2 regions of the Mesorhizobium sp. M0217 genome follow, and region 1 is predicted to be linked to the other one. Evidence: predicted binding sites of a transcription regulator. Region 1 holds the regulator's gene; the other holds the start of a gene.
The links. The regulator LexA, encoded in region 1, represses DNA repair genes until DNA is damaged. The targets are predictions, from matches to a motif close to TGTTCNNNNTGTGTTCNG.

Region 2: a site for LexA is predicted at 2,276-2,293, ahead of dnaE (DNA polymerase III subunit alpha). Genes of this name have one in related genera too.

Annotation. Positions count from the first base shown of each region.
Region 1 is NZ_JAMYSN010000005.1:170,496-174,707, reverse strand. It holds gene NKJ18_RS11765 (ComEC/Rec2 family competence protein) at 1-1,503, shown strand, start outside; gene lexA (transcriptional repressor LexA) at 1,497-2,279, opposite strand; gene NKJ18_RS11755 (GntR family transcriptional regulator) at 2,485-3,249, opposite strand; gene kynU (kynureninase) at 3,417-4,212, shown strand, end outside.
Region 2 is NZ_JAMYSN010000002.1:130,930-135,141, reverse strand. It holds gene NKJ18_RS05230 (acetyl-CoA carboxylase biotin carboxylase subunit) at 146-2,158, shown strand; gene dnaE (DNA polymerase III subunit alpha) at 2,420-4,212, shown strand, end outside.

The DNA.
Region 1 (4,212 bases):
GGCGTGCGCGCCGGCATCCCGGACGAGGTCAACGAAGCGATGCGGCGCACCGGCATCTACCACATCATCTCCATCTCCGGCCTGCACATGGCGCTGGTTGCCGGCACCATCATGGCGTTGCTGCGTGGCGCCTTTGCGCTGTTTCCCGTTTTCTCTTCGCGCCGGCCGGTGAAGAAATATGCGGCCGCGGCAGCGCTTGTCTCGATCGCCGCCTATCTCGTTATTTCAGGCGTCGTGGTTGCCGCCGAGCGCAGCTTCATCATGCTGGCGGTCATGCTTGTCGCCGTGCTGTTTGATCGCGCCGCACTCACCATGCGCAATCTGGCGATCTCCGCCATTGCCGTCATCCTGGTGTCGCCGCACGAGGTGGTCGGTCCCAGCTTCCAGATGTCGTTTGCCGCCACCGCCGCCCTTGTCGGCGCCTATGCCGGCTGGGCCGATTACCGCGCCGACAAGGTGAGAACGCCGCCGGCAAAGCGCTCCTTCGTCGGCTTCCTGTCGCGAAAATTCGCGCTGGCCATGGGCGGCCTCGCAATGACCTCGATCATCGCCGGCAGTGCAACCTTGCTGTTCGCCATCTGGCATTTTCAGCGTGTGTCGCCGCTCAGCCTGATCGCCAATCTGGCCGTGATGCCGATTGTTTCGTTGATCGTCATGCCCTTTGCCGTGCTCAGCGCACTGGCGATGCCGTTCGGCGCCGACGGGCCGTTCCTCTATGTGATGGGCAAAGGTCTGATGGCGATGATCGCTATATCGGCCTGGATTTCCGAGCGCTCGCCGGTCGACGCCGTCGGGCTGATCTCCATCCGCTCGGTGCTGTTGGTGGCGGTCGCCCTCGTCATCGCCACCATGGCCACCACCTGGCTCAGGTTGGCGGCCGTGCCTTTCGCGCTGGCCGGCCTGTTGACGGTGCCGCAGGTGCTTACGCCAGACGTGCTCATATCCGAGGATGCGCATCTGGTGGCCATGCCGATCGGTGGCGGCGAACTCGCCCTCAACCGCGAACGCTCCAACGAATTCACCACGGACAATTGGAAACGGGCGCTGTGGGCCGAAACCATTATCCCACCTGAGATTTTCGAGGCAACAGATACGCGGTTCGATCTCGATCCGCTCGATCTGCCGCCCGGCTCGCCCTTCTATTGCACCGGCGATCTCTGTATCGCCCGGCACCCTTCCGGAGCCATTGTAGCGCTTGCGAAAGACCGCAAGACGGCGCGGCCGGCCTGTGCCTTCGCGAGCCTGATCGTCATCGATGACGCCACCGCCTACAATCCGTGCCGCGACCCGCTGGTGCTGGTCGTGACGAAGAAACAGCTGGCCCGCGACGGCAGCGCCGCCGTCTTCTTCGATCCGCAATCGGCAGCTGCAGCGCCAACCATCCGCTTCGCCGTCGACAAGCCGTATCGCCCCTGGCACGAGCAACGCCGCTTCTCCCGCGAAGCGCGCGGCCTGCCGCCTTACAACCAGCGTGAAAAGTACAAACCCAAGCCGGCTCAGTAGCGCCGGATCAATCCGACAAGCTTGCCCTGCACCTTCACCCTGTCCGGTCCAAAAATGCGGGTCTCGTAGGCCGGGTTGGCGGCTTCCAGGGCGATCGAGGCGCCCTTGCGGCGGAAGCGTTTCAGGGTCGCTTCCTCATCGTCGACCAACGCCACCACGATCTCGCCGGGGCTGGCTGTGTCGGCATTGCGGATGATGACCGTGTCGCCATCGAAAATGCCGGCCTCGATCATCGAATCGCCCTTGACCTCGAGCGCGTAGTGTTCGCCGCCCATGATCATATCGGGCGGCACCGAGATCGAATGGGTCTGATGCTGGATGGCGTCGATCGGCACGCCGGCGGCGATGCGTCCCATAACCGGGATTGAAATCGCGGAAACGGCATCGTCATTGCCGGCCGACATCGAACGCGACGGCGAGCCCGGCTTGATCTGGCGGCCGAGACCGCCTTGGCCCAACGCGCCTTGTCCTTGGCCGCCTTGCCCTTGGCCGGTTTGACCAAGACTGCCCTGAATGATGCTCGGCGAAAACTTCCTCGCCGCATTGAGGCCTGGTGCGATCGAGTCGGGCAGCCGCAGCACTTCCAGCGCGCGCGCCCGGTTCGGCAGCCGGCGAATGAAACCGCGCTCCTCAAGCGCCGTGATCAGGCGGTGGATGCCGGACTTGGAGGCGAGGTCGAGCGCTTCCTTCATCTCGTCGAAGGACGGCGGGATTCCGCTCTCCTTCAGGCGTTCATGGATGAACATCAGAAGCTCATGTTGTTTGCGCGTCAGCATCGCGGCCCCCAAGGGTTCTGAAACCAGAATCAGAAAAAACAAACCCAGAACAAACACTATCTGTTCCAGTTGTGTTCCGCAACCTTTTAAAGTTTAATGAATGTGTTGACGTTTTGTTCAGCGTAACGTTCGGCGCTGCGAGCGCCGCCTGCGCCCAGTTGCCAGCAACGGGGTGAAACGAAGACAAAGTGCCCTGCGTCGTCGGCTACGATCGCCGCTTCCTTTTCGGACGGGGCTGCGCAGCATCCGCGCGGGGTTCTCTCTGGGCATAGACCCGCAGCGTGTAGCCGATGTGAGCGGTCATCAGAGTTTTCGCACGTTCGACGTCGCGATCGAGGGCCGCTTCCATCAGGGCGGTATGGTGTTCGATCGCCACGGCGTCGCGCAGGGCCGCCACGGCCTTCCGGTGTCCGTCCGTGCGGCCGGCGGCGGCGCGCAGCGTCGGGGCCAGACCCAGAAAGCGGTGATGGCGATGCAATTGGTCGGAAATCGTTGCATTGAAGCGCAGCAGCCAGCTGGATGTCGCGGCACTGAGCAGCGCCGCATGGAAGGCATCGTGTTTTTCGTACCACGCGTCGACCGCATCATCCGATGGATCGTCGAGAACAGACCCGCACCGTGAGAGACGATAGTGGGCGGCAACGACCGCGTCTTCCCACTCACGGTCGCCCTTCTCGATCGATTCCACCAGCAGGGGCAGTTCGACCACCAGCCGCGCACGCGCCAAATCCTCGAGCTCCGCCCGAGAGACGGGAGCGACCGCAAACCCGCGGTTGCTGATGGCGGTCACAAGCCGTTCCGCCTCCAGCCGCGACAGCGCCTCGCGCAACGGCGTCCAGCCGATGCCGTAGGTGTTGCGCAGCGTGCTCAGCTTCAACGGCGCGGCAGGCGCCAGCCGGGTCGCAAGAATATCGCGCCTGAGCAGGCGATAGGCCGCTTCCGTCTTCGAGGTCTGCTCGTCATCCAGCATCGTGATCCATCAGACATAAACGCTCGGCGGATCATTATATATCAAAGCCTTTCAATGGGTGAATTATATATAATGTTTGACAGTTCAAGGGCGACCACTCAAGATCGCCGGCATGTTTGGGCGGCAGGCTCCGCCGCGCGCGTTTGTCCATGGAGGGGCGCCGGATCATGAGCACGACACCCGATCTCGCTACAATAGAAGCAATGGATGCCGCCGATCCGCTGCGCTCCATGCGCGAACGCTTTGTCTTGCCGCAAGGCGTGATTTATCTCGACGGCAATTCCCTGGGCGCCGCGTCAGCGGTCGTCTTCAGCGAACTGCAGCAGGCCGCCACGCAGGAATGGGCGCACGACCTCATTCGCGCCTGGAACACCGCCGGCTGGTTCAACATGCCGGTGGAACTCGGAGATCAGCTCGGGCGACTGATCGGCGCGGCTGATGGGCAGACGGTGGTCTGCGACACAACCTCGATCAACATCTACAAGCTGCTGCACGCAGCGCTCGGCATGCGGCCGGATCGGTCGGTCATCGTTGCCGAGGGCGACAGTTTCCCGACCGACCTCTACATGGCCGAAGGCGTCGCCTCGACCCGGCCGGGAACGCGGCTGCGGCTGGAGGGAGTCGACGCGGCCGCAATCGAGGAGCTGATCGACGACAGCGTTGCCGTCATCCTGGTCAACCACGTCAACTACAAATCCGGCCAGTTGCGCGACATGGCGGCGCTGACGCGCAAGGCACATGACGCCGGCGCGCTGATCATCTGGGATCTCTGCCACACGGCCGGCGCCTTGCCGGTCGAACTTGACCGTGCCAATGCCGATTTCGCCGTCGGCTGCACCTACAAATACCTCAATGGCGGCCCGGGCTCGCCAGCCTTCATCTACGCGGCCGAGCGCCACCATGACGATGCCCACCAGCCGCTCAGCGGCTGGTGGGGCCATGCGCGGCCCTTTGCCTTCGAGC
Region 2 (4,212 bases), on a different contig from region 1:
TGGCCCAGTCGTCGGCGAGCCCAACCTTCGCCCCTCGGCACGGGCCTGGCGGGCAGGGAGTGTCTTGATGGGTGCGCTGCCGGCGGTGCTTGAGCCCGGCTGCCGAAGCCCATAAGAAGGACGAAAGACCGAGGAAACGCCTTCGATGTTCACGAAAATCCTGATCGCCAATCGCGGCGAGATTGCTTGCCGCGTCATCAAGACGGCGCGCAGGATGGGGATTGCCACCGTAGCGGTCTATTCCGACGCCGATCGCGACGCCGTGCACGTCGAAATGGCCGACGAAGCCGTGCATATCGGGCCATCGCCTGCCGCGCAAAGCTATCTTCTGCCTGAAAAGATCATCGCTGCCTGCAAGGAGACGGGCGCGCAGGCCGTGCATCCCGGCTACGGTTTTCTGTCGGAGCGGGCCGCCTTCTGCGAAGCGCTTGAGGCTGAGGGCATTGTCTTCATCGGTCCGAAACCCAAGGCTATCAAGGCGATGGGCGACAAGATCGAATCGAAGAAGTTCGCCAAGGCCGCTGAGGTGTCGACGGTTCCCGGCTGGCTTGGGGTCATCGAAAATGCCGACCATGCCGAAAAGATCGCCGGCGAGATCGGTTATCCCGTGATGATCAAGGCCTCGGCCGGCGGCGGCGGTAAAGGCATGCGCATTGCCTGGAGCCAGTCGGAAGTGCGCGACGGCTTCGACCGGGCGCGCTCGGAGGCGAAAAGCTCGTTCGGCGACGACCGAGTCTTCATCGAAAAGTTCGTCGTCGATCCGCGTCATATCGAAATCCAGGTGCTGGCCGACGCGCATGGCACCGCCCTCTATCTCGGCGAGCGCGAATGCTCGATCCAGCGCCGGAACCAGAAGGTTGCGGAAGAGGCGCCGTCGCAATTCCTCGATGCCAGGACGCGCAAGGCCATGGGCGAGCAGGCCGTGGCGCTGGCCAAGGCGGTCGACTACCAGAGCGCCGGCACCGTCGAGTTCATCGTCGATGCTGAAAAGAACTTCTATTTCCTTGAAATGAATACACGATTGCAGGTCGAGCATCCGGTGACGGAGCTTGTTACCGGCATCGACCTGGTCGAGCAGATGATCCGTGTCGCCGCCGGCGAGAAGCTGGCGATCCAGCAGAGCGACGTCAAGCTGAACGGCTGGGCGGTGGAAAGCCGGCTCTATGCCGAGGATCCCTATCGCAATTTCCTGCCCTCGATCGGCCGGTTGACGCGCTACCGGCCGCCGGAGGAGGGCAAGTTCGGCGATGTCTTCATCCGCAACGACACCGGCGTCACCGAAGGCTCCGAGATTTCGATGTTCTATGATCCGATGGTGGCAAAACTCTGCACCTGGGCGCCCACGCGTATCGAGGCCATCGATGCCATGTCGGAAGCGCTGGACAGTTTCGTCGTCGACGGCATCGAGCACAACATCCCGTTCCTGGCGGCGCTGATGCAGCATCCGCGCTGGCGCGAGGGGCGGATATCGACGGGCTTCATCGCCGAGGAATATCCTGACGGCTTCGCGCCGATCGTGCCCAATGGCGATGAAAAGGCAGTGCTGGCGGCGATCGCCACCGCGGTCGAGCTTCTGCGCCGCGATCGGCTTGACCGGCTGGGCGGGCGGCTGGCGCCGCATTCGGGCGCACTCAAGCGCGATTGGGTGGTGAAGCTCGGCGACGACTATCTCCAGGCTTCGATCATCGAGGGCATGATCTCCATTCCGATGGAAATCGATCTGTCGGTCGATGGCGGCAAAGCGCTGACCGTGGCGTCCGACTGGCGGCCGGGCGACCTCATCTGGCGCGGCACTGTCGGTGCCCGCAAGGTCACGGCGCAGATCAGGCCGGCGCCGAACGGCCTGCGCATTGCCTGGAAAGGCATGTCGGTGACGGCGCGCGCCATGCTGCCGCGCACGGCGGAGCTGGAAAGGCTGATGCCGGAGAAGGTGGCGCCGGACACGTCCAAGATGCTGCTTTGCCCGATGCCGGGCCTGGTCGTGTCGATCGCGGTTGCCGAGGGGCAGGAGGTCAAGGCCGGCGAGACGCTGGCCGTGGTCGAGGCGATGAAGATGGAAAACGTGCTGCGCGCCGACCGCGATCTTGTCGTGTCGAAGCTCAACGCCAAGCCGGGTGACAGCCTGGCTGTCGATGCGGTGATCATGGAGTTCGCCTAGAGATTGTTTGGAAATTCTACTCCGGCGGCCATCTGAAGGTGGTTTCTGCGCTTCCCGTGCTCACGGAGCAATGGCCGCTGCGCTCCGGTTCTCGAAACCACCATCATTATGACTCGCCAGAGCGAATTTCGAACAATCTCTGAGCCGTGCGGCTGGGTACAGAAGCCTGTGGTCGGTGGTCATTTGTGCTGGACTGGCATCGCCCGGTCCGGGACAATACATCTCCATCGACTCAAAGCCCTTCGAGCAATTTGAAACATCATGGCGGATGACAAACTTCCACGCGATCCCCTGAGGCGCGAAGCAGCGCTCGCTGCTGCGCGCCCGGAGGCGCCGGCGCGGCCGTTCATCCATCTGCGCGTGCATTCGGCGTATTCGCTGCTCGAGGGCGCCTTGCAGGTCGCCGCCGTTGTCGGTCATGCAGTCAAGGACGAGTGCCCGGCAATCGCAGTCACCGACACAAACAATCTGTTCGGCGCGCTGGAATTTGCCCAGAAGGCGGTGAAGGAAGGCATCCAGCCGATTATCGGTTGCCAGATCGATCTCGCCTTTTCCGGCGAGACCAGCGACGCGCAGCGCGACCGCCGCCGCCATGGTCCGGAGATGCACGCCGTGGTGCTGCTCGCCGCCACCGAGGCCGGCTACAGCAACCTCGTCAGGCTGGTCAGCCAGGTCTATCTGGAGACGCCGCCGGGCGAGCCCGTGCATCTGACGTCAGCAATGCTGGAAGGCCATAGCGATGGCCTGATCTGCCTCAGCGGCGGGCCGCGCGGCCCGATCGGCCGGGCGCTGAAGGAGGATCGCCGAGATCTTGCCGAGACGCGGCTGCTGGCACTCAAGGCGCTGTTCGGCGACCGGCTCTATGTCGAGCTGGACCGTGTTTCCGGTTATGACCGCGCTATCGAGAAATCATCGGTCGACCTTGCCTATATCCATGATCTGCCGCTGGTCGCCACGAATGAGGCGTTCTTCGCCGCCCGCGACGACTATGACGCGCATGATGCTCTGATCGCCATTGCCGAGGGTTCGGTGGTTGCCGCCGACAACCGTCGCCGGCTGACTTCGGACAATTTCCTGCGCAGCCAGGCGGATATGGCGCGGCTGTTCGCCGACCTGCCGGAAGCGATCGACAACACCGTCGAGATCGCGCTGCGCTGTTCCTATTATCCCAAGACCCGCAATCCGATCCTGCCACGCTTTACCGGCGGCGATGTCGCCGACAATGAGGTGGCGCTGAAAGCGGAGGCCGATGAGCTACGCCGGCAGGCGCATGAGGGGCTGGAGACCCGGCTGGCGGCGCATGGACCCACCGCCGGCTACACGGTCGAACAATACCGCGAGCGGCTCGATTTCGAGCTCTCCATCATCGAGAAGATGAAATTTCCCGGTTACTTCCTGATCGTGGCCGACTTCATCAAATGGGCGAAGGCGCAAGGCATTCCGGTCGGGCCGGGCCGTGGTTCGGGCGCCGGATCGCTGGTCGCTTATTCCACCACCATCACCGATATCGATCCGCTGCGCTTCTCGCTGCTGTTCGAGCGCTTCCTCAATCCGGACCGCGTGTCGATGCCCGACTTCGACATCGACTTCTGCCAGGATCGGCGCGAAGAGGTCATCCGCTACGTCCAGCAGAAATATGGCCGCGACCAGGTGGGACAAATCATCACCTTCGGTACGCTGCAGGCGCGCGCGGTGCTGCGCGACGTCGGCCGCGTGCTGCAAATGCCTTACGGCCAAGTCGACAAGCTCTCCAAGATGGTGCCGCAGAACCCGGCCAATCCGGTCAAGCTGGCGGATGCCATCGCCAACGAGCCGCGCTTTGCCGAGGAGGCCGAGAAGGAGCCGATCGTGCAGACGCTGCTCGATATGGCGCAAAAGCTGGAAGGGCTCTACCGCCACGCTTCGACGCACGCCGCCGGCATCGTGATCGGCGACCGGCCCTTGTCGGAACTGGTGCCGATGTACCGCGATCCGCGCTCCGACATGCCGGTCACCCAGTTCAACATGAAATATGTCGAGCAGGCCGGGCTGGTAAAATTCGACTTCCTCGGCCT